DNA from 3 places in the Dyella agri genome. Region 3 is predicted to be linked to each of the others. Evidence: predicted binding sites of a transcription regulator. Region 3 holds the regulator's gene; each other region holds the start of a gene.

Region 1 (10,405 bases), on a different contig from region 3:
GTAGGTGGAGTTGAGCGAGAACTGCGCAAGGTTGAGCAGGAAGAACACCGCAGCCAGGGCGAACACCTGCGGATAGCGGCGCAGCAGCACTACGGCACCAAACGGGTTGGCGTGGCGCCAGTCGAAGCGTGGCGAGCGGCGCTCCTTGGGCAGCGACTCGGGAAGCACGAAGAATCCGTAACCGAAGTTGAGCAGCGACAGGCACGCGGCCGTCCAGAACGGCAGGCGCAGGTGCCAGTGGCCGAGGAGGCCGCCCAGCGCCGGCCCGATGATGAAGCCGATGCCGAACGCTGCGCCCAGCATGCCGAACGCCGCGGCACGCTTCTCCTTGGGCACGATGTCGGCGATGTAGGCGTTCGCGGTGGAAAAGCTCGCTGCACAGGCGCCCGAGAACAAGCGCCCCACGAACAGCAGCCACATCGTGGGCGCCAGCGCCATCACGATGAAATCCACGCCGAGGCCGAAGCTGGAAATCAGGATCACCGCGCGGCGGCCGTAGCGGTCCGACAGCGCACCTTGCACCGGCGAGAACACGAACTGCATCGTCATGAACAACGCGGCGAACGAGCCCACCCAGGATGCGGCCTTGGCAATATCGCCGCCGATCAGGTCGCGGATCAGGTGCGGCAGCACCGGGATGATGATGCCGAACGCCAGCATGTCCAGCATCACGGTGACGAAGATGAAGGCGAGGGCGGCGCGGCGGCGAGGGATGTGGTCGGCGGGCTGGTTCATGGCACGGGTGGCGACGGCAGACGGGGAACGATAGCGCATCGCATTGCGATGCGGCGGGCCCGCGGTCAAACGTCAGCCCGGCGGCGCCGTGAGTTCCTGCGCGTCGAGGCAGCCGGTGTGGCGGCGGTCCAGTCGGTGGAACTGGCGGCGCAGGTTGGCCTGCCATGCCTTGAGCGTCACCGGCTTGCCGTGGCCGCCGGGCAGCTCGCTGGGTTCCAGCACGCCGTCGTGGTTGGTGTCCATGCGTTCGAAGCCGCGGCTCATGTAGGCCAGGTATTCGGCTTCGCTCACGCAGCCGTTGCCGTCCGTGTCGAATTGCCGCAGATAGGCGTTGCGCGAATCCTGTGCCGCCGCCGCGAGGGGCAGCAGCAGGCATAGCGTGGCAAGGCCGTGGCGAAGGTGGCGCATGGCGGGCGGCATGCGCCGCAGTGTGCGGCATGCTGCGTGGCCGCGTCGAGAACGGATGCACGCCATGCGGGTGCGGGCGATCCGCAGCTGCCTGCTGGCCCGTCGGCGGTTATTCGGTGGCGCCGGGCTGCACTGGCGAGGCATCGCCGATGGCGGCGACGACGCGGTTGCGGCCGCCGCGCTTGGCGTCGTAGAGCGCGCGATCCGCGCGGCGTACCAGATCGTCCACACTGGCGTCCTCCGGCCGGTATGCGGCGATGCCGGCGGAAATGGTGACGCCCGGCATCCCGGCCTCGGGCACAAGCTGCATGGCGGCGACCGCCACGCGCAGCTGCTCGGCCAAGGCCATGGCTTCGGCCACGCCGGTGCCGGGCAGCAACGCAAGGAACTCCTCGCCGCCCATGCGACCCAGCACGGCCGGCGGCGGCAACCGCCAGCGGATGCCGGCGGCCAGGGCCGCCAGCACGCGATCGCCGGCGACATGGCCGAAGTTGTCGTTGATGCGCTTGAAGTGGTCGACGTCGATGACCAGCGCCGCCAGCGTATTGGGGCGGTCCGCTTCGCGGAACAGCCGCAGGGATTCCTCATCCAGTGCGAGGCGGTTCAAGGTGCCAGTGAGCGGATCGGTGCGCGCCAGCCGGTGCAGCTCGATCTGCACCGTTTCGTTGTACATCAGCAGGAAACCGACGCTGGCCAGTACCGGCTCCACCGCGCTGTAGATCATCTGCACCACGTTGGCCGGCGAGTAGGCAAGCAATCCAGTGCCGCTGGGATGGAGGGCCAGGTCGCCGAGCCGGGCGCACCAGCCCAGCAAGGCGCCCAGCAACACCAACAGCATCACCCGTTGCGCGGTCGAACCGCCGCGACGCAGCGCGTGGCGCAGCGGCCACAGCAGCAATAGCAGGTAGGCACACAGCGCCAGCGTGGCGATGTACACGCGCATACGGTAGTCGGGGGTGGCTACGCCGAACCAGGCGATGCCGAGCCAGCCGGCCACACCGATCGCCACCAGCAGGGCCCGGCGCTGCGGCACGCCGAGCAGCAGGCGCAGCGCGCGCGTGGTCTCGGCATAGGAGACCATCAGCACGCCGTTCGCGAGCACGATCGACAGCCAGTCGCTGACCTGCCCGCGCAACCCCATCAGCACCCAGCCGATCGCCTGCAGCAGCAGCACGGTGCCCCAGATGCGCAGGCTGGTGCGGGCGACCCCGGCATAGGCACGCGTGGCGGCGAGCAGCAGGGGCGCCAGCAGCAGCGCCTGCAGGGCGCCGAACAGGGCGATAGTGGCCAGGTCGATACGCACGATATCCGGGGTGACAGGCGGGGCCGGTACGGCGATGGTAACCCCGGCACGCCACGGCTATCGGCCGTGGACCGGTTTACTGGAGCCTGCCCGATGCCTTCGTGTAGCCCGCGCCGCTCCCGCATGGCGGCCACGCGGGGAGCAACCTGGCGGGTCGGGTTGTTCGCTTCCATGCCTACGCACAAGCAGCTCTCGGCGCGGACCGCGCGGAGGCGTGGGAAGAGGCGTTTAGCGCAATCCGCCGTGGATGCCGATGAACTGCAGGAATTCGGCGCGGGTGCGTGCGTCGTCGCGGAACGCGCCGAGCATCTGGCTGGTGACCATGGATACGCCGCGCTTGTGCACACCGCGCGTGGTCATGCACTCGTGGCTGGCATCGACCACCACCGCCACACCGGCCGGCTGCAGGTTCTCCTGGATGCAGTGGGCGATCTGCGCGGTGAGCTTCTCCTGCACCTGGAAACGGCGCGCGTAACCTTCCACCACACGGGCCAGCTTGCTGATGCCCACCACGCGGCAGGTCGGCAGGTAGCCGACGTGGGCGCGGCCGATGATCGGCGCCATGTGGTGCTCGCAATGGCTCTCGAACTCGATGTCGCGCAGCACCACCATTTCGTCGTAGCCCTCCACCTCCTTGAAGGTGCGGCGCAGGTACTCGCCCGGATCTTCGCGGTAGCCGGAGAACCAGTCGCGGTAGGCCTTCACCACGCGCTTGGGCGTGTCGAGCAGGCCTTCGCGCGCAGGATCCTCACCGGCCCAGCGCAGCAGGACGCGCACGGCATCCTCGGCCTGCTCGCGGGTGACGTCGTTCGGGGTGGAGTCGCTCATGGGGAATTCCGGGGAGATCAGACCGGCCTAGTGTAACGGCCGCTGTCGCAGCCGGGGCGGATCACGGCGGCGCCTCGCCGAACCAGTGCCGCTCCAGCAGGCCGAACCCGCGCGTCACCAGCAGCGCCGCCGTCGCGCCCAGCGTGACCTCGCCCAGTCGGAACAGCGCGAACTGCCAGAACGCGCCCGCGTGCGGCACCAGCATGATGATCGTGGTGGTGGTGCCGCTGATGCGGCCGGCCGCGCCCAGGTTGAGGACCGAACACAGCATCATGCCGATCATCACGGCCAGCACATAGGTCAGGTAGTGCTCGTGGCCGAGCGTGGCGACGGCCATGCCGACCAGGCCGCCGATGATCGCCCCGAGGAACTGGTCGCGCGAGGAGCTGCGCACCTCCGCATAGCTGCTCTGGCTCACCGAGATCGCCGTGATGGCGGCCCAGTAGCCTTGTTCCAGACCCAGCGCCAGCGCGCCGAAGTAGCCGATCGTGGCGGCCAGCACCGCGCGCAGCGCATGGACGAGGCAGGTGAGCAGCCGCTCGCGCCGGGGCAGTGCCACGTGCAGTCGCAGCAGCTCGTCGGCCAGCGCGTTCAGTCGGCGGCGGTATTCGACGAACGGCCGGCGCGGGACGTTCATGCCTCCTCGTCCGGCTCGACGTCGTCGACTGCGGCGTTGTCGAGCAGGCCGGCGGCGTCCTGTTCCGGCAGCGACTCCACGTCGCGCAGCTTGCGCGTGATCGCGCGGGTGCGCACGCCGGTGGCCTCGATGTGCTTGCCGGCCTCGTCGAGTTTCTTCTTCACCTTGTCGAGCACTTCGCCGAACTTGCCGAACTCGCTCTTCACCGCGCCCAGCAGCTGCCACACCTCGCTGCTGCGCTTCTCGATCGCGAGCGTGCGGAAGCCCATCTGCAGCGCGTTGAGGATCGCGGTGAGCGTGGTCGGCCCGGCCACGGTGACGCGATGCTCGCGCTGCAAGGCCTCGAACAGCCCCGGGCGGCGCAGCACTTCGGCGTACAAGCCTTCGGTGGGCAGGAACAGGATCGCGAAGTCGGTGGTGTGCGGCGGCGCCACGTACTTGGCGCGGATCGTCCTGGCTTCCTCGCGTACGCGGCGTTCCAGCGCAGCGGCGGCGACGCCCGCAGCCTCGGCGTCGGCGCGTTCCTGCGCGTCGAGCAGACGCTCGTAGTCCTCGCGCGGGAACTTCGCGTCGATCGGCAGCCACACCGGATGCTCGGCGTCGGCGCCGGGCATGCGCAGCGCGAACTCCACGCGCTCGTTGCTGCCCGGCACCGTGGCGTGGTTGGACTTGTACTGCTCGGGCGTCAGCAACTGGTCGAGCAGGGCGCCCAGCTGTACTTCGCCGAGGATGCCGCGCGTCTTCACGTTGCCCAGCACGCGTTTCAGGTCGCCGACGCCGGTGGCGAGACTCTGCATTTCGCCCAGGCCGCGCTGCACCTGTTCCAGCCGTTCAGAAACCAGCTGGAACGACTGGCCAAGCCGCGTCTCCAGCGTGGACTGCAGCTTCTCGTCCACGGTGGCGCGCATTTTTTCCAGCTGCGCGGCGTTGTCCTCGCGCAGCGTCTTCAGCTGGCCCTCAAGCGTGCCGCGCACTTCGCCCATGCGCTGCTCGTGCTGGGCGCCTAGTGCAGTGAGGCGCTGCTGCTGCTGTTCGCCGAAGCGGTTCAGCGCCAGCGTGAGCTCTTCGCGGCTCCGATGGGCGTCCTCGGCGAGGCGTTGGGCCAGCGTCTGCATGCCCTGGCCGGTCTGCTCGGTGAGCGCGGCGAGGCGCTGGCCGAAGCCGTCGATGCGCTCGCCCTGCTGGCGCGACATGCCATCCAGCTGTTCGTTGACGTGGCCACGGAAGCGCTCGAAGCCCTGCTGCAATTCCTCGCGGCCACTGCGCTGTTCTTCGCGCAGCGCGCGCTGCAGGCGCTCGTTGTCGTCCCTCAAGGCATCGAGCTTCGCAGCCACCCCGGCATCGCCACGGCCGCGCAGCAGCAGGGCGACTTGCAGTGCCAGTACGAGCACGACGAGGACGATGAGCAGGGTTTCGCTGGCAGGCATGGGCAGGTTTCGCGCGGAACAGTCCACGTCAGTGTACGTCCTGCCGTCGCAGGTCTTGCGACTTCACACCGCATTCGCTGCGGACGCGCATGATGGCCGGGGCGTTTCGCGCGGGAGCGGGTCATGGACCATGTGCACGATTACCTGATCGTCGGTGCTGACATGGCGGCTGATGCGGCGGCGAAAGCGATCCGCGAGGTCGACGCGGCGGCGGACATCGGCGTGATCGGCGAGGAAACCTCGCCGCCGTACCAGCGGCCGCCGCTGTCCAAGGCGCTGTGGAAGGGCGACAAGCACGTGGCCGACATCGATCTGGGCACGGCCGCCAGCGGTGCGAAGCTGTACACCGGGCGCCGTGTCGTCGCGCTGGATCCCGCGGTGCGCATCGTGCGCGACGGGCAAGGCGACAGCTACGGCTACCGCCGCCTGTTGCTCGCCACCGGCGCTACGCCGCGGCGGCTGCCGTTCGAGGGCGGCGACCGCGTCATCCATTACCGCACGCTGGACGATTACCAGCGGCTGCGCCGTTACGCGGAGCCCGGCGCGATCATCGCGGTGATCGGCGGCGGCTTCATCGGCGCCGAGCTGGCCGCCTCGTTGTGCGGTGTCGGCTGCAAGGTGTGCATGTTGTTCCCGGATGCGCACATCGGTGCGGGCCGCTACCCCGACGGCCTCGCGCAGCACCTGGACGGCTACTACCGCCAGCACGGTGTGGACGTACGCAGCGGCGTGCGGGTGAACGGCGGCAGGCCCACCGACGGCGGCGTGGAACTCGGCCTTTCGGACGGCAGCCTGCTGCGGGTGGAGGCCGCGGTAGCCGGGCTCGGCGTGACGCCGAACACCGCCCTGGCCGAGCAGGCAGGCCTCGAGGTGGACAACGGCATCGTGGTCGACGCGCAACTGCGCACGAACGCGCCCGACATCTGGGCCGCCGGCGATGTCGCCAACTTCTACAACCCGGCGCTGGGCCGGCGCCTGCGCGTGGAGCACGAGGATGCGGCCATCGGCATGGGGCGGCACGCCGGTCGCGCGATGGCTGGTATCGCGGACAGCTACGACACGCTGCCGTTCTTCTATTCCGACTTGTTCGATGACGGTTATGAAGCCGTCGGTCTGCTCGACACCCGTTTGCAGGTGGTCGAGGACTGGCGCGAGCCGTACCGCGAAGGCGTGGTGTATTACCTCGAACAGGGGCGCGTGCGCGGCGTGCTGCTGTGGAACACCTGGGGCCAGGTGGAGGCGGCGCGCGCCTTGATCGCCGACCCCGGCCCGTTCGATGCGACATCGCTGCGCGGCCGGCTGCCACGCGGCACGTGAGCGGGTTTCCGGCTGCTCAGTGTCCCGGGTTGGCGGGGCCGGACTGCCAGAAGTCTGCGGGATAGTGCAGCTTCAGCACCGCCACATTGTCGCCTTGCGGCTCGAACGGAAAGGAGGTGCAGCCGTGGGCGATCTGTCGCTGCGCAGCGAGCAGGGTCAGTTTCACGACGGCATTGTCTTCCGGGGGCGCTTTGCTGGAACTGGCCGCGGCGGCATTCAAGTCGGTCTCGCGGATGGCGATGCCGAAACCATCCGGAGCGACGCCGTCAACGTATCCGGCGGGGGCGGCAGCCGTGCCCGTCATCACGTCGATATTCATCTGCTTGCCGCAACCGCCGACGCTGACTACCTGCACGGCCGGGAGCACGGAACGCAGCAGGGCATCGGCGGCAGCCGGCAGATCGGCGGCCTCGCTGGCCGGTACGTCCACGCGTAGCTTGTAGTCGTACAAGCCGTGGTGGAAGAGGTAGGTGCGCGATGCGGCCTCGTCCTGCTGGTGGTGCACTTGCATGGGGATCATGCGGCCCTGCCACGCGCTGCCGTCGTGCTGCTGCAGTTCGTAGCCTTGCGGCTCGCCCCAGCGGACGTCGCTGTAGATGCCATGCGTGGCCGCGCTTTTCACGCTGTCGCGGAATGTCTGTTCGGCGTGCTCGAGCGTCTCGTTGTCGCCGCCGGGATAGACATAGATGTCAGCAGCCATCGACGGCAGCAGCTTGTCGCGATAGCGCAGGGCGGCGCCGGCCAGCAGTTCTCCCTTTTCCCCGTAGTTCACCGTTTCGACCAGCGCGTATTCGCCGACCGAGCGGGGCGCGATGATGTAGGTGTCCTCGATGACCGGGCGCGCCGGCTTGTCGGCGGCCAGGCAGGGTGCTGCCAGTGCGAGGCAAGCGGATGCGGCGACGGCGACGATTCTGGGCATGCGCGGATCCCCCCGGATTCGCCCGCATGCTATCGGCCCGGTCGAGGCGCCCGCAAGCCGGTCACTCCACCCGGCAGAACACGGCCTTGAGGTAACGGCTTTCCGGCACGTCGGCGCGCACTGGATGGTCGGTGCCGGCGCCGCGCACTTCGAGGATCTGGATTTCGCGGCCGGCGTTGATGGCCACGCGGCGCAGCATTTCAAGGAAGTCCGCCTCGCTGACCAGGCCGGTGCAGGAGCAGGTGAGCAGCAGACCGCCGGGCGGGATCACGTCGAGCGCGAGGCGGTTCATCGCGAAGTATTTCTTGAGCGCGTCGAACACCTTGCTGCGGTCGCGGGTGAGCTTGGCCGGATCGAGGATCACCGCGTCGTATTTTTCGCCGCGCGCCACCGCCGCGCGCAGCCAGTCGAAGATGTCGGCCTGCTGGAAATCCACCGCCACATTGTTTGCGGCGGCGTTGGCGCGGGCGATCTCCAGGATGCCGGCATCCATATCCACGCCGATGGCTTCGCGCGCGCCTGCGGCCATCGCGTGCACTGCGAAGCCGCCGGCGTTGCAGCACAGGTCGAGCACGCGGCGGCCCTTCGCCAGTTCGGCGAAGCGGCGGCGATTGTCGCGCTGGTCGGCGAAGAAGCCGGTCTTGTGGCCCGCACCGGGCGCGGCATGGAAGGCGAGGCCGTGCTCGTGCACCGCCACCGGTACCGGCGGTTCGTCGGCGCGGCAGTCGAAGGATTCCTGCTTCTGCACATGGGTTTCGGCGAAGCCGTAGATACGCGCGCCGGGGAAATGGGCAAGCAGCGCCTCGCGGATCGCGTCGCGGAATTTCCACATGCCGGCGGCGAAGTATTCGACCACCAGGATGTCGGCGTAGCGGTCCACGATCAGGCCGCTGAGGCCGTCGCCCTCGCTGTGCACCACGCGCCAGGCATCCGTTTGGCTGTCGAGCTGCAGCAGTTCGCGGCGCAGCCGCACCGCGCGGGCGATGCGCGCGGCGATCCAGTGGGTGTCGATGGTTTCAGCAGGGTCGGTGGCGAGCAGGCGCAGCGCGATGCGCGCGTGGCCGTTCCAGAAGCCGCGGCCGGTGAAGCGGCCCTTCGCATCCACCACGTCGACCACGCTGCCCGGCGGGATGCGCGATTCGGGCTTGTGCACCTGCGCCGACCACACCCAGGGGTGGCCGGGCGCGCGGTCGGATTTCAGGCGGATGAGGGGAAGGGCGGATGCGGTATCGGTCATCCGCCCATGATAGCGGCTTGCGACAGCTCTCCCCGGGAAAACCGCGGGGAGAGCCGGAAATCAGACCGGCTCCAGCCAGCCCCACTGGTCGTTGGTCTTGCCGTTGAACAGGCCGAAGAACAGCTCCTGGATACGACGGGTGACGCGGCCGGCCTTGCCGGCGCCGACCTGCTTGCCGTCGATGGCGCGGATCGGGGTGACTTCGGCGGCGGTGCCGCACATGAACACTTCGTCGGCGAGGTAGAGGTATTCGCGCGGGATATCGCGTTCGATCACCTCGATGCCGTCCTCGCGCGCCAGCGTGATCAGCGAATGGCGGGTGATGCCGGTGAGGATGGAGGCGCTGGCCGGCGTGGTGTGCAGCGCGCCGTCGAACACCAGGAACAGGTTCTCGCCGGCGCCTTCGCTGAGCAGGCCGCTGGAGGCCAGCGCGATGCCCTCGCCGAAGCCGAGGCGACGCGCCTCGCGCGCGATCAGCTGACCGGAGAGGTAGTTGCCGCCGGCCTTGGCGCCGGCCGGGATGGTGTTGGGCGCGAAGCGCTGCCAGCTCGACACGCAGGCGGTGATGCCTTGTTCCAGCGCCTCCGGCCCGAGGTAGGGGCCCATCGGCCACGCGGCCACGGCCACGTCGATCGGCGTTTCGGCGGAGAGGCCGAAACCGCCCAGGCCGCGCCACGCCACTGGCCGCAGGTAGGCGGCGGAGAGGCCGTTCTTCTTGATTACCTCACGGCAGGCCGCGGCGAGCTCGTCGCGCGTGTACGGCAGCACCATGTCGTAGATCTTCGCGGAGTGGTACAGGCGGCTGAGGTGGTCGGTGAGGCGGAAGATCGCCGCGCCGTCCGGCGTGGCGTAGCTGCGGATGCCTTCGAACACCGAGGAACCGTAGTGCAGCGCATGCGACATCACGTGGGCGGTGGCTTCGGCCCACGGCTTGATCGCGCCGTTTTGCCAGATCCATTCGGGGTACTGCTGCGCCATGACGATTCTCCGTGGGGGACTGCCCATGATAACCGGGCAGGCGGCAGGGCAGTGTCAAAGGCGCGTCTCGCAGGCTCCCGGCAGAGCCTTCAACCGCCGTAGCGCAGCCACAGGCAGCCGGCCTGGCGGGCGACCGCGAAGCGCGCGCTGCGTTCGTCGCCGACGCCGCCGGTGCGCAGTTGCAGTTCGTCCGCCGACGCGGGTGCGGCTGCGGGTGTGCCAGTGCTGCCGGGCATGGCGGGATCGTCGGCCGTGTCGGCGCCGAGGTGGATTTCCAGCAGCGGCTGCCGCACCAGCCCGGCCAGTGCGCGTATGTCGTCGACCGCCGACACGTGGCCGTAGCCATGCCACAGCATCAGTCCGGCCAACTGGTTCGGATCGCGTGCGGCGAAGGCGTCGATCACCCGCTGGCGCAGTTCCGTTGCCGTGGTGGCGCAGCCTTGCAGAGGGACCGGTACTCCGGGTGCCGCGACGCTCGCAGCAGGTGTAGGCGGCGGTGCCTGTACCGGCATGGCCTGCTGGGAGGTGCAGGGCTGGTCGGTGAACAGCGGGTTGCCGTGCGCGTCCACGCAACGATGGATGGGGTTCTGCGCCCGCGCCGGCAGGGCGAAGGCAA
Region 2 (10,405 bases), on a different contig from region 3:
CCGGGTGTTCTTCTCCCAGTTGATGCGTCCCGCCAGCGCGCCGACACCCGTACTGGTGCACACCCCCACCAGGATCAGGTGGGCATACCAGGGCCAGTGCAGAAAGATGCCCTCGAGCACCAGCAGCGCCTGGATGATCGCCATCCTGATCGCGCTGGCGAGCCACGACCCCTGGTAAGGCACCATCGCGCAGGCGAACACCGCGTACGTCCACCCGGCGGGATTCAACGGCATCGACAACGCGGTCAACACCACCAGCGCACCCACGTAACCGTTCACCTCGGCGGTGGGCCGTATCCACGAGAGCAGGAAGATCAGCAGGAAGAGCGGATAGCCCAGCCCCAGCGACCACCAGAAGCCCGGCCCCACATGCTCGAACAGCGGGCCGAGGAACACCCAGAACGACCACAGCAGGTTCCACGCATAAGCCCATGGCGAATGGCCCGCGGCCAGCATGGTTGCCGCCGCGGAACCTGGCGCCGGCCTTAGCCAGGCGAACCATCGCCTGCCGGGAAAATGCGCACTCGTATCGTTCATGCCGGCATGCTACTGCGAGTCAGCCGACCCGGCGCAGCCGACGCACCGCCAGCGCGAAGAAGATCGCGGCGAACCCGGCCAGCACCAGCGCATGGGGCAGCACCGCGTCATGCGTGAGGCCCGCCGCGGTCAGCGCGATGCGGTCGAGGTGATAGCTCGGCCACACCGGCGCGAACTGCTGCAGCGACTTCGGCAGCATCGACAACGGGAACCACAGGCCGGACAGGAAGGACATCGGCAGATAGACCAGCTGCAGCATGCCGGGCGCGCCCTGCCCTTTGATCAAGGTGCCCACCAGCATGCCCAGCGCGCAGAACGGCAGCACGCCCAGCATGCCGGTGGCAAGCAACGCGACGGCCTGCTCAGCTGTCATCGCCACGTGCCCCAGCCCCGTCGCCATCGCCAGCAGCATCAGCACCACCACCGCGGCGGCCCCCATCGCCATCAGCATCTTGCCCAACAAATAGGCGCCCGGCGGCATCGGCAGCGCACGTTTCCAGGTCAGCAGCCCGCCGTCGCGCTCCAGCGACAGCGACACACCGAAGCCGAACAGGCCCGGGCTCATCACGCCGAAGACGCTGTAGCTGGCCAACAGGTAACGCGCCGCATCGGCTCCCTCGGATCGCCCCATCAGCACACCGAACACCAGATAGAACAGGCCCGGGAACAGCAGAACCGGCAGCAAGAAGCCCGGCGCTCTCAAATAGCGCAGGCATTCGCTGCGCGCCTCGGCAAGGTAGGCGCCGAGCACGCGGCGCGGCGGCATGACGGGGACGGTAGCCGACGATGCGGCGACAACGGCAACGGCGTTCATCAGGCAGCCTCCTGCTCGGCGGCGGTTTCGCGGGTGAGTTCGGTGAACGCTTCGGCCAGGCCGGCGCGTTGCACCTCCAGTTCGGACAGGGCGGGATCGGCATCGAGCAGCCGGCGTACCACCGTTTCGGCACGGGCCGTGGCGATGCGCAGGTGGCCGTTCTCGCGCGCGGCGGACGCCACATCCGGCCAACGGGCGACCGCGTCGGCATCGAGGTCGCTCACGCAGCGGATGCGGGTGAGCGCCACGCGCTTGCGCAGGTCGTCCACGCTGCCCTCGCTGAGCACCCGGCCCTGCCCCAGCACCACCACGCGCTGCGCCAGCGCTTCGGCCTCTTCGAGGTAATGCGTGGTGAGCACCACCGCGCAACCTTCGGCGACCAGCGTGCGCATCGCCGCCCACAGCTTCTGCCGTGCGTCGATGTCCATGCCCACGGTGGGTTCGTCGAGGAACAGCAGCTCCGGCCGACCGCACATCGCCAGCGCAAACTGCACGCGCCGTTGCTGGCCGCCGGACAGCTTGCCGTAAGGCCGCAGCAGCAAGTCGCCGATGCCGGCCAGCGCGGCGGTCTCGTCGAAGCCGCGCGGCTCCGGGTAGTAGCTCATCGTCAGGCGCAGCAGCTCGCCGACGCGCAGCGTCGGCGGCAGATTGGCCGACTGCAGCATCACGCCGATGCGCCGGCGCGCCTCGATGCGCTGCGGGTCGAGTCCAAACAATTCGGCGCGGCCGGCGTCGGGGCGGATCAAGCCAAGCAACAAGCTGATGCTGGTGCTCTTGCCGGCGCCGTTGGGGCCGAGCAGGGCAAGCAGTTCACCGCGCTTCACGGCGAGGTCCACGCCATCCAGGGCGGTGAGGGAGCCGTAGCGCTTCACGGCGGCGGCAAGTCGGGCAACAGTGGTGTCGTTCATGGTGGTCTCTCCTCCTGTTCCACAGCCTAGGCAGGGCGTGTCACCGGCCCCAGTCGCCAGCGTCAACCATCGCGGGTGACAAGCGTCATCCACGCCCCGAACGCAGGCCAAACCATTGATCGAAAAAGAGGGGACAAGGTGACAGCCGCCCGCCGCGCCAGGCTCAGGGGGTACCGGGCAGGCCATGCCGCGGGTTATCCTCGCGGTTCGTGGACGCGCGCATCCCCGGCCGAGCCGGGCCACGCGCCGCGGGAGCCAGGCTCCCCCACGCACTACACGTCGGCCTGCTTTGCGCTGGGTGCGAGGCGCCGACGGATTTTCGAGGAGAACGCCATGGGTTTGATCGATCAGCTGCGCGAACTGCGCGAATTCGGCGGCAAGCCGCGCACCACCGGCCTGGACGATGCCAGCATCGAGCGCATGGCCGCGGCCGACGCCATGCTCGGCGAGGCCGTGGCCGCTGCCGTGGCGCGTCATCGCGAACTGCGCGCCGAGCTCGGCGACTTCCTGAAGCTGGACGAAGCCGAGCAACTGGCGCAGGCGCTGGCCGGTTTCGTCAACTTCTACCCCGACGACGCGATCAACCCCTACCTGCCGGCTGCTGCGCGCGGCCCGTGGGTCGTCACGCTGAAGGGCGCGGTGGTGCACGACAACGGCGGCTACGGCATGCTCGGCTTCGGCCACAACCACCCGGCCATCGATGCCGCGCTGGCCCGCGGGCAGGTGATGGCGAACGTGATGACACCGAGCGTGTCGCAACTGCGCCTGACCCAGGCGCTGAACCGGGAGCTGGGCCGCAACCGCGGCAGCAATCCCTACGTCAGCTACCTGTGCCTGAACTCCGGCTCCGAGTCGGTCGGCCTGGCCTGCCGCATCGCCGACGTCAACGCCAAGCTGATGACCGACGCCGGCGGCCGCTACGCCGGGCGCACGATCAAGCGCTTGGCGGTGAAGGGCGCGTTCCACGGCCGCACCGACAAGCCGGCGCTGTATTCCGATTCCTCGCGCAAGACCTACCAGCAATACCTCGCCAGCTACCGCCACGAGGACAGCGTGCTGGTGGTCGAGCCCTATAACGTGGCCCAGCTGGAAGCCGCGTTCGCCGACGCCGACAAGCACGGCTGGTTCATCGAGGCGATGTTCCTGGAGCCGGTGATGGGCGAAGGCGACCCTGGCCGCGCGGTGACGCCGGAGTTCTACGCGGCCGCCCGTCGGCTCACCGAGTCGCACGGCAGCCTGCTGCTGATCGACTCGATCCAGGCCGGCCTGCGTGCGCACGGCGTGCTCTCGCTCACCGACTACCCCGGCTTCGAGAAGCTGCCCGCGCCGGACATGGAGACCTTCTCCAAGGCGCTCAACGCCGGCCAGTACCCGCTCTCGGTGCTGGCGGTGAGCGAACGCACCGCCGGCCTGTACCGCAAGGGCATCTACGGCAACACCATGACCGCCAACCCGCGTGCGCTGGACGTGGCGCTGGCCACGCTTGGCGAGCTGACCGATGCGGTGCGCGCCAACATCCGTGCCCGCGGCAAAGAGTTCGTGGACAAGCTCAACACGCTGAAAGACGAGCTGGGCGGTCTGATCACCAAGGTGCAGGGCACCGGCCTGCTGTTCTCCTGCGAGCTGGCCCCGCAATTCAAGTGCTACGGCGCCGGTTCGATCGAGGAATACCTGCGCGAACGCGGCATCGGCGTGATCCACGGTGGCGTCAATTCGCTGCGCTTCACCCCACACTTCAACGTCACCAGCGCCGAAGTGGACCTGGTGGTGTCGCATGTGCGCCACGCCCTGCTTGAAGGCCCGCGCAAGAGCGAAAGCAAGGCCGCCTGAGCCAGTCCGCCCCTCCTGTCGTAGCCGGGTTTTCGCTACGGCAGGATGCCCGGGGCCCGTCGCCGACATCGGTGCGGGCCGCGGGCCTACAGGTCCGACGCATCGTTCAGCGACGATGCTCCCTCCACGGCTATAGACTGCCCTCGCCGGCACCCGCCGGTCACCTAGGGAGGTCACATCATGTCCGTGTCGATCCGTGTGCTTGCTGTCAGTGCCGCCATGGCGCTCGCCGGTGCCGCTTTCGCAGCCACCGCCGCGCCCGTCGCGCCGCAAGCCGCCATGACCGCAGCCCCGGCTGCCAAGAAGCCGCTCACCGCGCAGCAGCAGCGCATGACGGACTGCAACAAGGAAGCCACCGGCAAGAAGGGCGCCGAGCGCAAGACCTTCATGAGCTCCTGCCTGAAGGGCGAGAGCACCGCTGCCGCACCGGCGGCCAAGGCCACGCAGCAGGAAAAGATGAAGAGCTGCAACGCCGACGCGAAGACCAAGGCGCTCAAGGGTGCCGACCGCAAAACCTTCATGAGCACCTGTCTGAAGGGCGACGCTGCCGCCGCTCCGGCCGGCTGAGCCATCGCCCCGCCTAGGCGTCGATGCGCTGACGCCCCCGCCCCTGTCCGACGGCAACGCCGGGCAGGGGCGTTTCGTTTGCGGCGGGTGTTTTATGCTCGGCTTCTTCGCGCAACCCGCAGCCGGAGTCCCATCGCATGAAGCTGGTCGAAGTCCGCCACCCCTTGATCCGCCACAAGCTGGGCCTGATGCGCCGCGCCGGCATCAGCACCAAGGAGTTCCGCGAACTGGCAGGCGAGGTCGCCGCCCTGCTCACCTACGAGGCCACCAAAGATCTGCAGACCGTCGAGGAGCACATCGAGGGCTGGGCCGGCCCGCTCGTCGTGCAGCGGATCAAAGGGGCGAAGATCACCATCGTGCCTATCCTGCGCGCCGGCCTCGGCATGCTGCCCGGGGTGCTGGACATGATCCCCGCGGCCAAGGTCAGCGTGGTCGGCCTGCAACGCGACGAGCAAACGCTGAAGCCGATCGCCTACTACGAAAAGCTCACCGGCCGCATGGACGAGCGCATCGCCCTGATCGTCGACCCTATGCTGGCCACCGCCGGCACCCTGGTCGCCACCGTGGATATGCTGAAGGCCGCCGGCTGCAAGCACATCAAGGGACTGTTCCTGGTTGCCGCCCCGGAAGGGTTGCGGCGCATCGAAGCGGCGCATCCGGACATCGAGATCTATACCGCCGCGATCGACGAGCGGCTCAACGAGCACGGCTACATCCTGCCCGGCCTGGGCGACGCCGGCGACAAGATCTTCGGCACCAAACAGTTTCCCGTCAGCTGAGTCATCGGGGCATGGCCGGTCGCAAGCCACCGGCACGGGATGCCTGAAACCGGTTCACGATCCCCGCAGGGCTCGCGCAGCTCTGCCGCCGTCGCCGCGTGAGGATCGTCGGCAAGCGCCTGCCCTTGCGCGTTCCGCGAAAGCGCAACACGGCAGTCACGGAACCGACATCTCGCCACGTCATCTTCCACGCGCCCTTCCAGCCCACTGGAAGGAATATAACAATTTGATTTCAAAGAAAATTTATTCGCCACTTCGCTAAAGTTGCGACGCGATGGGCCGACAGCTCCTGCAGATCCCCACGCGCACACTCCCCATGCTCAAACGACCGAAGTGGATTGCCGCCCCGAGCTTGCGCCAGCACCTGTTGCTGCGCCTGTTCATCGTCCTTGGCCTGCTCGCGGTGACCAGCGTTGCCGGCCTGCTGCAATTGCGGCAGGCCGATCGCCGCATCCAGGGACTGGTGCAAGGCTCGCTCAGCCCGGTCGCCGACGTCGGCCGGGTGCAGAACGACTACAACAGCAGTCTGCAGACACTGGTTCACGCGGTGCTGTCGCAACTGCCTTCCGCCGTGGACGAGGCGCACACACGCATCCATGCCGACCGCGTGGATGCCATGCGGCACTGGAAACCGCTGCTGTCCAGCGAACTGGCGCAGGCACAGGCGCAGACCCTGAAGCTGGCCGCGATCCATCGCGACGACGCCGACCGCACCATCGACGAAACACTGGCCCTGCTCGACGCAGGCCAGTTCCAGCTGGCCGCGCTCAAGCTCGGCACGGAAGTGCAACCCGCCTACCAGCCGCTGCAAAGCGACTTCGCCAACCTGTTCCTCGCCGCGCTGGACCAGGGCAGCGCGCAAGCGCAGAGCCAGCGCCAGGCCAACCGCGAGGGCATGGGGCTGTTGCTCGTCCTGCTGGCCGCGGCGCTGCTCTCCGCCATCGTGCTGGATGGTGCGCTGATGCGCAGCCTGCTGCGGCGCCTGCGGCAAGCCACCCAGGTCGCCGAGCGCATCGCCGCAGGACGCCTGGGCGAACCGGTCGATCCGGGTCGCGACGACGAGCTGGGGCGGCTGCTGCGTGCGCTCGCCTCGATGGACCGGCAGCTCGCGCGCGTGCTGACCCTGGTACGCAGCAGCGCCTGCTCGGTGGAGCAGCGCGCGCACCATCTGGCACGCGACAACCAGGCGCTCAGCGCCCGCACCCAGACGCAGGCCGCCGGCCTCGAACAGACCTCGGCGTCGATGGAGCACATGGCCGCCACCGTCGGGCAAGGCGTCAGCCACGCCGACGGCGCCGCCCAGGCGGCGCGCGACGCGCTGGGTCATGCGGAACAAGGCCGCCACGTCGCGGACGAGGCACTCGCTTCCATGCATGCGATCCAGCAGGCCAGCCGCGACATCGCGGAGATCGTCGACCTGGTCGACAGCATCGCCTTCCAGACCAACCTGCTTTCGCTCAACGCCGCCATCGAGGCGGCCCATGCCGGCGAACGCGGACGCGGCTTCGCCGTGGTCGCGGGCGAGGTGCGCCAGCTGGCACGCCGCTGCGTGGAGGCCGGCCAGGACATCCGCCGGCTGGTCGCCGGCAGTACCGAGGCGGTGGAACTGGCGCGCCACAAAGTGGCGCAGTCGGGCGCCGCGCTGGACGGCATCGTGCAGAGCGTGGCGCGCGTCTCCGCGCTGATGGCCCGGATCTCCGACGCCGGCCGGGAACAAGCCGGCGGCATCGGCCAGATCAATCGCGCCGTGGCCGAGATGGACCGCATCACCCAGGCCAACGCCGGCCTGGTGGACGACATCAATGCCACCGGCCAGGCGCTCGCCGGCGATGCCGGGGCACTGATCCGCCAGGTGGATTTCTTCCGCCTTCCCGCCGAATCGCCGGTGCCTCATGGACCGGAAGCGGATGCCCGGCCCTCGCCCGCAGCGATGCTCCCTTCCCTGGTCGCTCGCGCGGCCTGAAAGCCAAGGCATGCCCATCCTCCCCGCACGCCACCGCAGCCCCCACACCATGCTCGAGCGCGCACTCGCTGCAGGAAGCCTCCATGCGGTCTTCCAGCCCGTGGTGCGCCTGGACACGCTGGAAGTGGTCGCGCACGAGGGGCTCAGCCGCTGCGCCTTCATGCCCGGCAACGTCTCCATCCTCGATCTGCTCGACCTCGCCCGCATGGAGGGCCGACTGGTCGACATGGAGCTGCACGCCGCACGCACGATCTGCGCCGCCTTCGCCGCGCAGGGCGGCACCGGCCGGCTGCTGCTGAATCTCAGCGCCCGCGCCATCCTCAACGACAGCTTGCGCCCGGACGAAGTGCTGGCCGCATTGCGCACCAGCGGTCTGGATCCGGCCCGCGTCACCATCGAGATCACCGAACGCGACGTGGTGGAGCGCCCTGCCCTGCTTGCCCACGCGCTGGGTTACCTGCGTGCGCATGGCGTCCGCATCGCTCTCGACGATTTCGGCAACGGCCACTCCAATTTCGAGATGTGGAACGAGATCCACCCCGACGTGGTGAAGATCGACCGCTACCTCGTGCACGGGCTGTCGCGCAGCGCCGGCCGACTGGCGATCGTGCGATCACTGTGCCAGGTGGCCGAGGCGCTGGGGGCCGACCTCGTCGGCGAGGGTGTGGAAGACCCTGCCGACCTGCGCGTGCTGCGCGATCTCGGCATCCCCTACGCGCAGGGTTTCCTGATCGGACGTCCGGCGCCAGCCCTCGTCGCGGCGGCCCGCGCCGAGGCCAGGCATGTACCAGGCGGGCCGGCTGTGCCGGTGCTGCCGCGCCCGCGCGGCCCGATCACCCAGCGCCCCACCCAGGTCAGCCATCTGCTGATCGAGGCGCCGATGGTGGATCCGCACCAGACCAACGAGGAGGTGATGGCCTTGTTCGGCCGCCACTCCGAACTGCACGCCGTGGCGGTGGTCCGGAACGGCAGGCCGATCGGCCTGGTGAATCGCCGGCTGGTGAACGAACGCATGGCGCAACCGTTCGCCCGCGAACTGCTGGCGCGCAAGCCATGCACCGTGCTGATGAACGACGCGCCGCTGGTCTGCGACGAACAGCGCAGCCTGGAAAGCCTCGCCGACGTGCTACGCGGCGAGGACCAACGCTACCTGGCCGACGGTTTCATCGTGACCCGCCACGGCCATTACCTCGGGCTGGGCACCGGCGAGGCGCTGGTGCGGCGCGTAAGCGAGTTGCGCATCGAGGCAGCGCGCCACGCCAACCCGCTGACCTTCCAGCCCGGCAACATTCCCACCACCGAACACCTGGAGCGCCTGCTTGATGGCGGCGAGCGCTTTGCGGTGGCGCACGTCGATCTCACCGACTTCAAGCCCTTCAACGACCACTACGGCTATTCGCGCGGCGACGAGATGATCCGGCTGCTGTCGGGCCTGCTGAACGAGCACGTCGACCCGGCGCTCGACTTCGTCGGCCACATCGGCGGCGACGATTTCGTGGTGCTGTTCCAGAGCACGGACTGGGAGACGCGTTGCTGGCGCATCGTCGAGGCCTTCAACGCGCGCGCGCCGCAGCTGTTCGATGCCGACGACCTGGCGCGCGGCGGCCTGCGCGGCAAGGACCGCCGCGGCGAGCCGCAATGCTTCCCATGCACCACCGTGGTGATGGGCGTGGTCGAGCTGATGCCGCCCCTGCCGCAACGCGCCGCGTCGATCGCGATGCTGGCGGCGCGCGCAAAGCGCCAGGCCAAGCGCGCCGGCACCAGCCTGCACGTGTCCTCCCGCGCGGGCACGGCGGCCGCGCCGTAAAGCCGGGCTCCGGCCATGGCCGGCCGTAGCCCAGCCCCGCGGCAGCGCCTCAGGCGCGGAAGCGGTCGGTCGCCTCGATGAGCTCGTGGATATTGCCCGGCTCGAACGCCGAGTGGCCGGCGTCCTGCACGATGCGCAGGTCGGCCTCCGGCCAGGCGCGGTGCAGATCCCACGCGCTGCGGATCGGGCAGACCACGTCGTAACGGCCTTGCACGATCACCGCCGGAATCCTGCGGATGCGGTCCACGTTGCGCAGCAGCTGGTCGTCATGCGCGAAGAAACCGCCGTTGACGAAGTAGTGGCATTCGATGCGCGCGAAGGCCAGCGCGAAGGCATCCTCGTCGTGCGAGCCGATGCTGGCCGGGTCCTGGAACAGGTAGCTGGTGGCGCCTTCCCACACCGACCACGCGCGCGCCGCGGCAAGCCGGGTGGCCGGGTCGTCGCTGGTGAGGCGGCGATGGTAGGCGCTCATCAGATCGCCGCGCTCGACCTCGGGGATCGCCGCCAGATAGGTCTCCCACGCATCCGGGTACAGCGCGTCGCAACCCTTCTGGTAGAACCACTCCAGTTCCCAGCGGCGCAGCATGAAGATGCCGCGCAGTACCAGCTCGGTGACCTTGTCCGGGTGCGTCTGTGCATACGACAGCGCCAACGTGGAGCCCCACGAGCCGCCGAACACCTGCCAGCGATCGATGCCTAGATGCTCGCGCACGCGCTCGATGTCAGCCACCAGGTCCCAGGTGGTGTTCTCGCGCAACTCCGCATGCGGTGTGGACTGGCCGCAGCCGCGCTGGTCGAACAACACGATGCGATACACCGCCGGATCGAAGAAGCGCCGGCATTTCGGATTGGTGCCGCCGCCCGGCCCGCCGTGCAGGAACACCACCGGCTTGCCGTCCGGGTTGCCGCACTGCTCGTAGTACAGCGTGTGCAACTCCGAGACCTTGAGCATGCCCCGATCGTACGGCTCGATCTCGGGGTACAGCGTGCGGCGTTCCTGGCTCATCGGACTTACTCGGCGGCATCGGGGGCCGCCAAGGCTAGCACGGCGGCCAGGCACACCCTCCCGGCCATACGCCCCCTTCCGGCGTCTCGCCGAAGGTGCTGCCGGCAGGGCATGAACACATGCCAACACTTCATTTCGTTCGCGCCGGTCCGGTTGCTCGAATGGCATTCCCCTTCCGGATACCCCGCTGCGCA
Region 3 (10,405 bases):
AAGGGCGCCACCCGCGTGTCCGAGGTGACCGCGCGCTTCACCCTGGACGCGATGCCCGGCAAGCAGATGGCGATCGACGCCGACCTCAACGCCGGCCTGCTGACCCAGGAACAGGCGCGCGAACGCCGCCAGGAAGTGCGCGAGGAGGCGGATTTCTACGGCTCGATGGACGGTGCCTCGAAGTTCGTGCGCGGCGACGCCACCGCGGGCATCCTGATCCTGATCATCAACATCGTCGGCGGCTTCTTCGTCGGCGTGATGCAGCACGGCCTGTCTGCCGGCGAAGCGGCGCAGACCTACACCTTGCTCACCATCGGCGATGGCCTGGTGGCGCAGGTGCCGGCGCTGATGCTGTCGGTGGCCACCGCGATCATCGTCACCCGCGTGTCCAAGGCGCAGGACATGGGGCGGCAGCTCGCCGGCCAGGTGTTCGGCCAGCCGCGCGCGCTGGCGGTGGCGGCCGTGGTGCTCATCGTGATGGGCCTGATCCCCGGCATGCCGAACATCGCCTTCCTGCTGCTGGGCGGCGTCTGCGGCGGTGCGGCCTGGCTGTTGCTCAAGCGCCAGCGCGAGACGCGCGAGAAGCTGGCCGCCGCGCCCGCCGAAACACCTGCTACCGCCGCGCCGGCCGAACGCGTGGAGCTGGGCTGGGAAGACGTGACCACGGTCGATCCGCTGGGCCTGGAAGTGGGCTACCGGCTGATCCCGCTGGTCGACGTGCACCAGGCCGGCGAGTTGATGGGGCGGATCAAGTCGGTGCGCCGCAAGCTGTCGCAGGAGCTGGGCTTCCTGATTCCCGCGGTACACATCCGCGACAACCTCGACCTCGGCCCCAATACCTACCGCATCATGCTGATGGGCGTGCCGATGGGCGAGGCCGAGGTGCACACCGAGCGCCTGCTCGCGATCAACCCCGGCCAGGTGCACGGCACCGTGCAAGGCATCGCCACCCAGGACCCGGCGTTCGGGCTGGAGGCGGTGTGGATCGAGCTGGGCCAGCGCGAGCTGGCGCAGAGCTACGGCTACACCGTGGTCGATCCGGCCACGGTGATCGCCACCCATCTGTCGCACATCCTGCAGGGCCACGCGCACGAACTGCTCAGCCACCAGGACGTGCAGCAGCTGCTCGACCGCCTGGCGCAGGGCGCGCCCAAGCTGGTCGAGGACCTGGTGCCCAAGCGGCTGGCGCTGGGCGTGGTAGTGAAGGTGCTGCAAAACCTGCTGGCCGAGCGGGTGCCGATCCGCAACATGCGCGGCATCGTCGAATCCTTGGCGGAGCACGCGGGGCAGAGTCAGGATCCCGGCGTTCTCAGCTCCGCGGTACGCGTGTCGCTGGGCCGGCAGATCGTGCAGGAAATCGCCGGATTGGGCACCGAGATCCCCGTCATCACACTGGCGCCGGAGCTGGAGCAGATCCTGCTCGGCTCGATGTCCGGCGGCGGCGTGGCGGGCGCCGCGGTGGAACCGGGCCTCGCCGACCGCCTGCAGCAGAGCGTGGCCGACGCCGCGCGGCGCCAGGAAATGAGCGGCGAACCCGCGGTGCTGCTGGTCGCGCCGCCGTTGCGGCCGTGGCTCGCGCGCTTCACCCGGCACGTGGCACAAAACCTGCACGTGCTGGCCTACAACGAGGTGCCCGACAACCGTCGGGTGCGGCTGGTGCAGGCCTTGGGGCGATGAGAACCGGGATGACGGAATTCGAGAGTCGGCATTCGGAAAAGGCGGCGGCGCAGCGCGTTTGCGGTGCATCGGCTTTTGACCAACCCCGGATTTCCCATCCCGCATCCCACGCGCGGAGCGAGCAATGAAGATCAAACGTTTCGTGGCGCCCGACATGCGCCAGGCCATGCGCGAAGTGCGCGAGGAGCAGGGGCCGGAAGCGGTGATCCTGTCCACGCGCCGGATGGCCGAGGGCATCGAGGTGATCGCCGCGATCGATTACGACGAGGCACTGGTGCGCGAGGCCGCCAGGCACGGCGCGCCGGTGGTGCCGAAAGCGGAAGCGAAGGCAGAACCCGCACCCGCACCCGCACCGGTCGCGCCTGCAGCAGCGAAGCCGGCGATCGCGCCGCCCGAGCTGCCGCCGCGCCGCCTGCACCCGGTCGCGCCGCCCGCCGTCGCGGCCGAGCCGGCGGCGGTGCATCCGCTGATGGAGCGCACCGCGCACGACACCGCGCAGCTGCGCAGCGAACTGGGCGACTTGCGCGCGATGCTGGAGCTGCAGCTGTCGAGCCTGGCCTGGAACGACATGGAGCGGCGCCAGCCGCTGCGCGCGCGGATCCTGCGCGAGCTGACCCGGCTCGGCATCGAGGCCGACGTCGCACGCACGCTGGTGGCCGAGCTGCCGGAGAAGATCAACGCGGAACAAGCGCGCTACCTGCCGCTGGGCATGCTTAGCCGCAGTCTGGCGGTGAGCGGCCGTCACCTGTGCGACGCCGAGCGTGGCGTCATCGCGCTGGTCGGCCCCACCGGCGTGGGCAAGACCACGACCATTGCGAAACTCGCTGCGCGGGCGGTGATGCGCCACGGCGCCGAGCGCGTCGCGCTGGTCAGCACCGACCACTACCGCATTGGCGCTGCCGCGCAGCTGGAACACTACGGGCGCCTGCTCGGCGTGCAGGTCTACCCGGCCTACGACGCGCGCAGCCTGCGCAAAGTGCTGGAGATGCTGCAAGGCCGCCACACCGTGCTGATCGATACCGCCGGCATGGCCGGCAGCGATCCGCGGCTGGCGCAACAGCTGGAGATCCTCGCCGACGCCGGCGAGCTGCGTTCCTGCCTGGTGCTGGCGGCCAACGCGCAGACTCCGTCGCTGGAGGAGGCGGTGCTCGCCTATCGTGCGCTGAAGCCGCACGCCTGCATCCTCACCAAGCTGGACGAGGCACCCAGGCTGGGCGGTGCGCTGTCGGTGCTGATCCGCCACCGGCTGTCGCTGGACTACGTCACCGACGGCCAGCGCGTGCCCGAGGACATCGCCACCGCCGACGCTCGCGTGCTGGTGTGCCGCGTCGCGCAATCGCTCAAGGGCGAAGCGCCCGACGACAACGTGATGGCCGAACGCTTCGGCCGGGCGGTGGCCGAAGCATGAACGGGACGCTCGCGATGAACCAGGCTTCGGGACTGAAGCAGATGCTGGCCGCGATGGTCGGCCGGCCCGTAGCGGAAGCGGGCGGCGGCCACCAGGCCGAAGGGCTGCGTACCGCGGTGTCGACCCCGCGCCGGCATTGCCAGACGATCGCGGTGGCCGGCGGCAAGGGCGGCGTCGGCAAGAGCACGGTGGCGGTGAACCTCGGCGTGGCGCTGGCAGGCGCCGGCCACGAGGTGATGCTGCTGGACGCGGACATCGGGCTGGCGAACGTCGACGTGATGCTCGGCCTCGCCCCGGCGCGCCACATCGGCCACCTGCTCGACGGCGAATGCACGCTGGAAGAATTGCTGCTGCCTGCGCCATGCGGCCTGCAGGTGGTGCCCGCCGGCTCCGGCGCGCGCCGGCTGGCGCGGCTGAGCCACGGCGAGCTGGCGGGGATCATCCGCGCCTTCGACGAACTGGCGCGGCCACCCGAATACCTGCTGGTGGACACAGCCGCGGGACTGTCCGACAGCGTCACCATGTTCGCCGCCGCCGCCGCGGAGGTGATCCTGGTGGTATGCGACGAGCCGGCCTCGCTGACCGACGCCTACGGCCTGGCCAAGGTGCTCAGCCGCGACTTCGGCGTGCGCCGCCTGCGCATGGTCGCCAACATGGCGCGCAACGAGGGCGACGCGCGCTTGCTGCACCAGAAGCTGGCGCGGGTCAGCGACCGCTTCCTCGACGTGGCGATCGAATTCTGCGGCTGGGTGCCGCACGACGAGCGCCTGCGCCAGGCCATCCGGCGCCAGGCGGCGGTGGTCGAACTGTGGCCTTCCAGCCCGTCGGCCAGGGCATTCAAGAAATTGGCCGATGCGGTCGATAAGTGGGTCGAGCCCGGGCGCGCGGGTCTCGACCGCATTTCCTTCTTCGGTGGCCGGACGGCTCCGGTCGGAGGCATGCCGGGATGAGCGCGGCTTCGGAATATCTGCAACTCTCCCGCGAGAGTGCCGACGAACTGGTACGTCGGCACGCGCCGCTGGTACGACGGATCGCCTATCACCTGATGGGGCGGTTGCCGGCCAGCGTCGACGTGGGCGACCTGATCCAGGCGGGAATGATCGGTTTGCTGGAAGCGGCACGCCACTTTGCCCACGACAAGGGCGCCAGCTTCGAGACGTTTGCGGGCATCCGCATTCGTGGCGCGATGCTGGACGAACTGCGCAAGGCCGACTGGACGCCGCGCTCGGTGCATCGCAAGACCCGCGAGGTGGCCGAGACGATACGCCAGATCGAGGCCGAGACCGGCGCCGAGGCGGACGACGCCGAGGTGATGCGCCGGCTCGGCATCAGCGCGGAGGAGTACCACCAGGTGCTCGCCGACGCGGCCTGCTCGCGCCTGCTCAGCCTCACCGCCTCGGACGATGGCGAAGAGACCGGCGTGCTCGAAGTGGCAGACGAGAACAGCCTGGCGCCGGACGAAGGCATCGAACACGACGGCATGCGCGAGGCGCTGGTCGAGGCCATCACCGCGTTGCCCGAGCGCGAGCAGCTGGTGATGTCGCTGTACTACGAGCAGGAATTGAACCTCAAGGAAATCGGTGCCGTGCTCGGCGTGAGCGAGTCGCGGGTGTGCCAGATCCACGGCCAGGCCGTGATCCGGTTGCGCGCGCAGCTGGCCGGCTGGCGCGACTGAGCAAACCGCATCCCACCATCCCCGGGGCCGGCCGCCGGCCCATCGCACGCGGAGCAGACGTTGGACAAGAACATGAAAATCCTGGTGGTGGACGATTTCTCCACCATGCGGCGCATCGTCAGGAACCTGCTGGTCGAGCTGGGTTTCACCAACACCTTGATCCAGGAGGCCGACGACGGCGAGAACGCGCTGGTGATGCTGCGCGGCCAGCCGTTCGACCTGGTGGTGACCGACTGGAACATGCCGAACATGACCGGCATCGACCTGCTGCGCGCGATCCGCGCCGAGGCCGCGCTGAAGGGCATGCCGGTGCTGATGGTGACGGCCGAGAACAACCGCGACCAGATCATCGCCGCCGCCCAGGCCGGCGTGAACGGCTACATCGTCAAGCCGTTCACCGCGGTCACCCTCAAGGAAAAGCTCACCAAGATCTTCGAACGGATCGCCGCAGCCGGAGCCAGCGCATGAACGCCGTCCTTCCCCTTGCCGTCGACGACGGCCTGCCGCCCGAGCTGCGCGACCTGCTGAACAGCCCCGAAGGCCCCGCCTTCGAGCAGGCGCTGGACACGATGGTGCGCCAGCGCGAGCAGCACCTGTTCCGCGCGCTGGGCCAGCTGGCCCGCGAACTGCACGGCGCCGTGCGCCGCCTCGGCAGCGAGCTGGCGCAGGAAGGCGTGCCCGGCATCGTCGCCGACGCGCGCCAGCACCTGCAGGACGCGCTGGAGATGAGCGCGAACGCCGCACACCGAAGCCTCGATTTCGCCGAACGCATGCGGCCGCAGGCCGAGGCGCTGGCACACAACGCCTGGGACGTGCTGCAGCAGGCCGAGGGCGATGAGCCCGCCGCCGCGCTGGCGCGCGAAGCCGCGGCGTTCGCCGGAAGCTGCCGCGACGGCCTCGCCGACATGGTGCTGGCGCAGTCCTGGCAGGACCTTACCGGCCAGCGCATCAAGAAGGTCGCCAGCTTCATCGGCACGGTCGAATCCTCGCTGCTGGAACTGGTTCGCCTCACCGGCGCGCTGGCCGGTGTTGAAGCGCCGGCCGACGTGGCCAAGGTGACCAGCCAGGAGGACGCCGACCGGCTGCTCAGCGAATTCGGTTTCTAATAGCAAGAGCCTGCTTATGCTCCCCAAGCACTCCGCGTTGTCATCGAGTGGCCGCCAGGTGGTAGTGCGTGGCGCAGCGCCTGCCTGGCTGGCAGGTCAAGCCGCGCGCTGCCGCATGGCGGCCACTCGATGGCAACCCGCAGGGCCGGGTCTGTTTGCCCGCATGCCTGCGTCATCGCTCAGTCGTGGACCGACGTCCACTCCTTCGTTCTTCCTTGGCCTGCGCGCAAACAGCTCCCGGCGCGGGGCGCTTGGGGAGCATAAGCAGGCTCTACGATGAACGCGGATTTCGACAACGAGCTGCGCCAGGATTTTCTGGTCGAGGCCGGCGAACTCGTCGAGCGCCTCGGCGAGCAGCTGGTCGGGCTGGAAGCGGCGCCGGGCGACAGCGAGCTGCTGAATGCCGTGTTCCGCGCCTTCCACACGGTCAAGGGCGGCGCCGGTTTCCTCGCGCTGGAGCCGATGGTGCTGCTGTGCCATCACGCCGAGGACTTGCTCAACGAGGCGCGCAACGGCGCCGTGCTGCTCGATGCCGGCTACATGGATGCGCTGCTGCAGACGCTGGACCTGCTCGGCGAGATGATGGCCGCGCTCGGCGCCGGCGCGCCGCTGGCGATGCCGCCGGCGGCGTTGCTGCAGACGCTGCTACCGCGCGGAGCGGCGGTCGTTGCGGCGCCCGCGCCGGCGGCCGTGCCGGTGCCATCGTCCGAACCCGTTGGCAGCACTATCGACGACAGCGAGTTCGAAGCCCTGTTGGACAGCTTGTATGGCAGCGCCGTGCCGGGTACGGTCGAGCCCGCTCCGCTGCCGCCCGCCAAGTCGGCGACGATCGGCGACGACGAATTCGAGGCGCTGCTGGACACGCTGCACGGCAGCGCCGCGCCGGGTACGGTCGAACCCGCGCCGTTGCCGCCGGCCAAGTCGGCGACGATAGACGACGACGAATTCGAAGCCCTGCTGGATACGCTGCACGGCAAGGGCGGCCAGCCCGGCGCGGCGGCCGTGCCGGTGGCAGCACCCGCGCCGGCTCCGGCGAATGCCGCCGCACCCGCGCCGGCTGCGCGTCCCGCTGCGCCAGTCGCCGAGAACACCGTGCGCGTGGATACCACGCGACTGGACGTGCTGGTCAACCACGCCGGCGAACTGGTGCTGGCGCGCAACCGCCTGCTCAGCCTCGCCGCGCGCCTCGGCAGCGAGATGCTGACGGAGGCGGCCGGCGAGCTGGACCGGATCACCGACGAGTTGCAAGGCGCGGTGATGGGCATGCGCATGCAGCCGGTGGGCCGCTTGTTCCAGCGCTTCCCGCGCATCGTGCGCGACCTCGCCCGCCAGCTCGGCAAAGAGGTCGAACTGGTGCTGGAAGGCGAGGGCACCGACCTCGACCGCAGCCTGGTCGAGGCGCTGGCCGATCCGCTGATCCACCTGCTGCGCAACGCGCTGGACCACGGCCTGGAGCCGCCTGACGCGCGCGAGCGTGCGGGCAAGCCGCGCAAGGGCCGGGTATGCCTGTCGGCCAGCCAGCGCGGCGAGCGCATCGTGATCGCGGTGCGCGACGACGGCCGCGGCATGGACCCGGAAATCCTGCGCCGCAAAGCGGTGGAGAAGGGTGTGATCGACGCGGCGCAGGCCGCGCGGCTCAACGAGGCCGAGTGCTACGAACTGATCTTCCGCCCTGGCTTCAGCACCGCCGCCACGGTGTCGGACGTTTCCGGCCGCGGCGTCGGCATGGACGTGGTGAAGACCCGTGTGGCCGAACTCGGCGGCACCTTGCAGGTGCATTCGCGCCTGGGCCACGGCAGCGAGCTGGAACTGGCGGTGCCGCTCACCCTGGCGGTGCTGCGCGTGCTGATGGTGCGCGTGGGCGGCCGGTTGCTCGCGCTGCCGCTGGGCAACGTGGAGGAGGTGTTCGAGCTCGCCGCGGGCCAGGACTGCCTGCTCGACGGACGCCTGGTCGCCCGCCATCGCGGTCGCGCGCTGCCGCTGGTCGACATGGTCGACTGGACCGGCGTGGCGGCCGAGGCGGTGCGCCACGTGGCGGTGCTGCACATCGGCCACCAGCGGCTGGGCTGCCTGGTGCACGAGGTGCTCGGCCGCGAGGACGTCATCGTCAAACCGCTCGGCCACTTGTTCGACGGCGTGCCGGGCGTCGCCGGCGCTACCGTCACCGGTGACGGACGGCTGGCCCTGGTGATGGACCTGGCCGGCCTGGCCGACGGCGCCGCGCAATCTCCTCTCCCCCTGGCACGGACCGGCTGACGTCATGGATCTGATCAGCATCATCGGCACGATCCTGGCCTTCGTGGTCATCATCGTCGGCACCATCCTGAAGGGCTCCTCGCTGGACGCGCTGTGGAATCCCGCGGCGTTCGTGATCGTGTTCCTCGGCACGCTGGCCGCGCTGCTGGTGCAGAACCACGGCAAGGTGCTCAAGCACGCGTTGAAGATGATGGCGATGGTCTACCGTCCGCCGCAGCACCGCCCGGCCGACCTGATCAGCCGCATCGTGGGCTGGAGCGAGATCTCGCGCCGGCAAGGCCTGCTCGGGCTGGAACCGCAGATCGAGGCCGAGCCCGATCCGTTCGTCAGCAAGGGCTTGCAGCTGCTGGTCGACGGAGGCGAGCCGGAGGCGATCCGCGGCGTGCTGGAGGTGGACCTGGAAACGCGCGAAGCGATCGATCTGGCCGGCGCCAAGGTATTCGAGATGGCCGGCATCTATTCGCCCACGCTGGGCATCATCGGCGCGGTGATGGGCTTGATGGCGGTGATGCAGAACCTTGCCGATCCGTCCAAGCTCGGCCACGGTATCGCGGCGGCTTTCGTCGCCACCATCTACGGCGTGGCGCTGGCCAACCTGTTCATGCTGCCGATGTCCGCACGGCTGAAGAGCCTGATCAACAAGCAGACCCGGATGCGCGAGATCCTGATCGAAGGCCTGGTGTCGATCGCCCAGGGCGACAACCCGCGTCAGATCGAATCGCGCCTGCAGGGCTACGTGGCATGAAGCGGCACAAGCACGAGGACCACGTGAACCACGAGGCGTGGGCGATCCCCTATGCCGACCTGATGACGTTGCTGCTGGCGTTCTTCGTGGTGATGTACGCCGTCTCGGTGGTCAACGAGGGCAAGTTCCGGGTGATGTCCGAATCGCTGATCGAGGCGTTCAACGGCTCCAGCCACGCCATCGCGCCGTTGCCGCCGACCCGCGTCCGCCCGCACAACATCAATCCCGCGATCGCCGCGCCGGCCGGGCAGTCGGGTGCTTCGGTGGTGCCGATCGCCGTGCCGATCCCGCCGCATCCGGTGGCGATGCAAGGCGGCGATGGGCGCAACATCGCCCATCAGGCCGGGTCGGCGAACCTCGGGCGCATCGAGGCCGAGGTGCGCAAGGCGTTGCAATCGCTGATCGACCGCAAGCAAGTGGCGGTGCGCAACAAGGAACACTGGCTGGAGATCGAGATCCGCACCGACATCCTGTTTCCCAGCGGCGTGGCGCAGCTGTCCACGCCAGCGCAGGGCGTGCTGCACAACCTGGCCTCGGTGTTGGCGGGATTCGGCAATTCGCTGCGGGTCGAGGGTTTCACCGACGACGTGCCGATCAACACCGCGCTGTATCCCTCGAACTGGGAACTGTCGGCGGCGCGCGCGGGCAGCGTAGCGCGCCTGTTCGTCGGCAGCGGCATCGCCGCGGACCGGCTCGGCATCATCGGCTGGGGCGAGGTGCATCCGGTGGCCGACAACGACACCGCGGCAGGCCGCAACGAGAACCGTCGCGTGCTGGTGGTGGTGATGGGCGATGGCTCGGCGCCCACGCGCGAGCACAGCGACATCGGCGAACTGGGCCAGCACAGCGGCATCGCCGAAGCCCCGGTGCCCGGCGTGCTGCCCACCGTGCAGGTGATCGAGTCCTTGCATCCGGCCGCGCCGGCGGGCGAGGCAGCGAAGCGCGCACCCGCCAGGGTCGCCAAGGCCGCGGCGGACACGGCGGTACCCGGCACCGCGAGGGCCATGCCATGACCCGCTGCGACGATCCGGGAGACTTCGCATGAACGCTCTTGCCGACGGCAATGCGCCGAAGGATCGCCACTGGCTGTCGTTCCGGATCGGCACGCAGCTGTATGCCGCGCGGCTGGCCGACGTCAGCGAAGTGATCCGCGACGATGAGCTGACACCGGTGCCCGGCGCCGCCCACGACTTGCTTGGCGTGCGGCACCTGCGCGGACGCATCGTGCCGGTGATGGATGGCCGGCGGCGGCTCGGGTTGCCGGCGCAGCCTGTGGCCGATCCGCTCGCAGTGCGCATCGTGATGCTGGCGCATGCCGGCAGGCCGCTTGGCCTCAAGGTCGACGCGGTCGGCGAACTGTTGTGCAGCGACGGGCTGGAAATCGCACCGCCGCCGCCGGGGCGGGCCAGCCGCGACGATGATCCGGTCAGCGGCGTGCTGCCGTGGCGGGAGGGCTTCGTGGCCTTGCTCGACGCCGGCCGCCTTTACCGGTTGGACGAGGAAGACGGCGATGCGACTTGAGTTCGGCGTGATCGCGC

What was found. Region 3 encodes FliA, which starts transcription of late flagellar genes. Its sites were predicted from a motif close to TAAAGTTTNNCNNNCNNNGGCCGATAA; they were not measured.
Region 1: the regulator FliA is predicted to act here: its motif matches at 2,504-2,530, upstream of ISP14_RS03070 (GGDEF domain-containing protein).
Region 2: the regulator FliA is predicted to act here: its motif matches at 5,695-5,721, upstream of ISP14_RS08455 (methyl-accepting chemotaxis protein).

Annotation. Positions count from the first base shown of each region.
Region 1 covers NZ_JADIKL010000002.1:87,274-97,678, forward strand. The annotation lists gene ISP14_RS03060 (TCR/Tet family MFS transporter) at 1-735, opposite strand, end outside; gene ISP14_RS03065 (EF-hand domain-containing protein) at 808-1,143, opposite strand; gene ISP14_RS03070 (GGDEF domain-containing protein) at 1,253-2,446, opposite strand; gene folE (GTP cyclohydrolase I FolE) at 2,675-3,274, opposite strand; gene ISP14_RS03080 (FUSC family protein) at 3,336-3,911, opposite strand; gene rmuC (DNA recombination protein RmuC) at 3,908-5,338, opposite strand; gene ISP14_RS03090 (NAD(P)/FAD-dependent oxidoreductase) at 5,462-6,655, shown strand; gene ISP14_RS03095 (hypothetical protein) at 6,672-7,574, opposite strand; gene ISP14_RS03100 (class I SAM-dependent rRNA methyltransferase) at 7,636-8,811, opposite strand; gene ISP14_RS03105 (branched-chain amino acid transaminase) at 8,872-9,789, opposite strand; gene ISP14_RS03110 (DUF4124 domain-containing protein) at 9,879-10,405, opposite strand, start outside.
Region 2 covers NZ_JADIKL010000004.1:157,831-168,235, reverse strand. The annotation lists gene ISP14_RS08485 (sensor histidine kinase) at 1-537, opposite strand, end outside; gene ISP14_RS08480 (ABC transporter permease) at 557-1,351, opposite strand; gene ISP14_RS08475 (ABC transporter ATP-binding protein) at 1,351-2,259, opposite strand; gene ISP14_RS08470 (aminotransferase class III-fold pyridoxal phosphate-dependent enzyme) at 2,593-4,089, shown strand; gene ISP14_RS08465 (PsiF family protein) at 4,270-4,656, shown strand; gene upp (uracil phosphoribosyltransferase) at 4,794-5,435, shown strand; gene ISP14_RS08455 (methyl-accepting chemotaxis protein) at 5,752-7,398, shown strand; gene ISP14_RS08450 (EAL domain-containing protein) at 7,409-9,205, shown strand; gene pip (prolyl aminopeptidase) at 9,255-10,211, opposite strand.
Region 3 covers NZ_JADIKL010000009.1:42,403-52,807, forward strand. The annotation lists gene flhA (flagellar biosynthesis protein FlhA) at 1-1,677, shown strand, start outside; gene flhF (flagellar biosynthesis protein FlhF) at 1,802-3,085, shown strand; gene ISP14_RS15180 (MinD/ParA family ATP-binding protein) at 3,100-4,035, shown strand; gene ISP14_RS15185 (RNA polymerase sigma factor FliA) at 4,032-4,760, shown strand; gene cheY (chemotaxis response regulator CheY) at 4,821-5,228, shown strand; gene ISP14_RS15195 (protein phosphatase CheZ) at 5,225-5,866, shown strand; gene ISP14_RS15200 (chemotaxis protein CheA) at 6,143-8,122, shown strand; gene ISP14_RS15205 (flagellar motor protein) at 8,127-8,867, shown strand; gene motD (flagellar motor protein MotD) at 8,864-9,880, shown strand; gene ISP14_RS15215 (chemotaxis protein CheW) at 9,909-10,388, shown strand; gene ISP14_RS15220 (DUF2802 domain-containing protein) at 10,378-10,405, shown strand, end outside.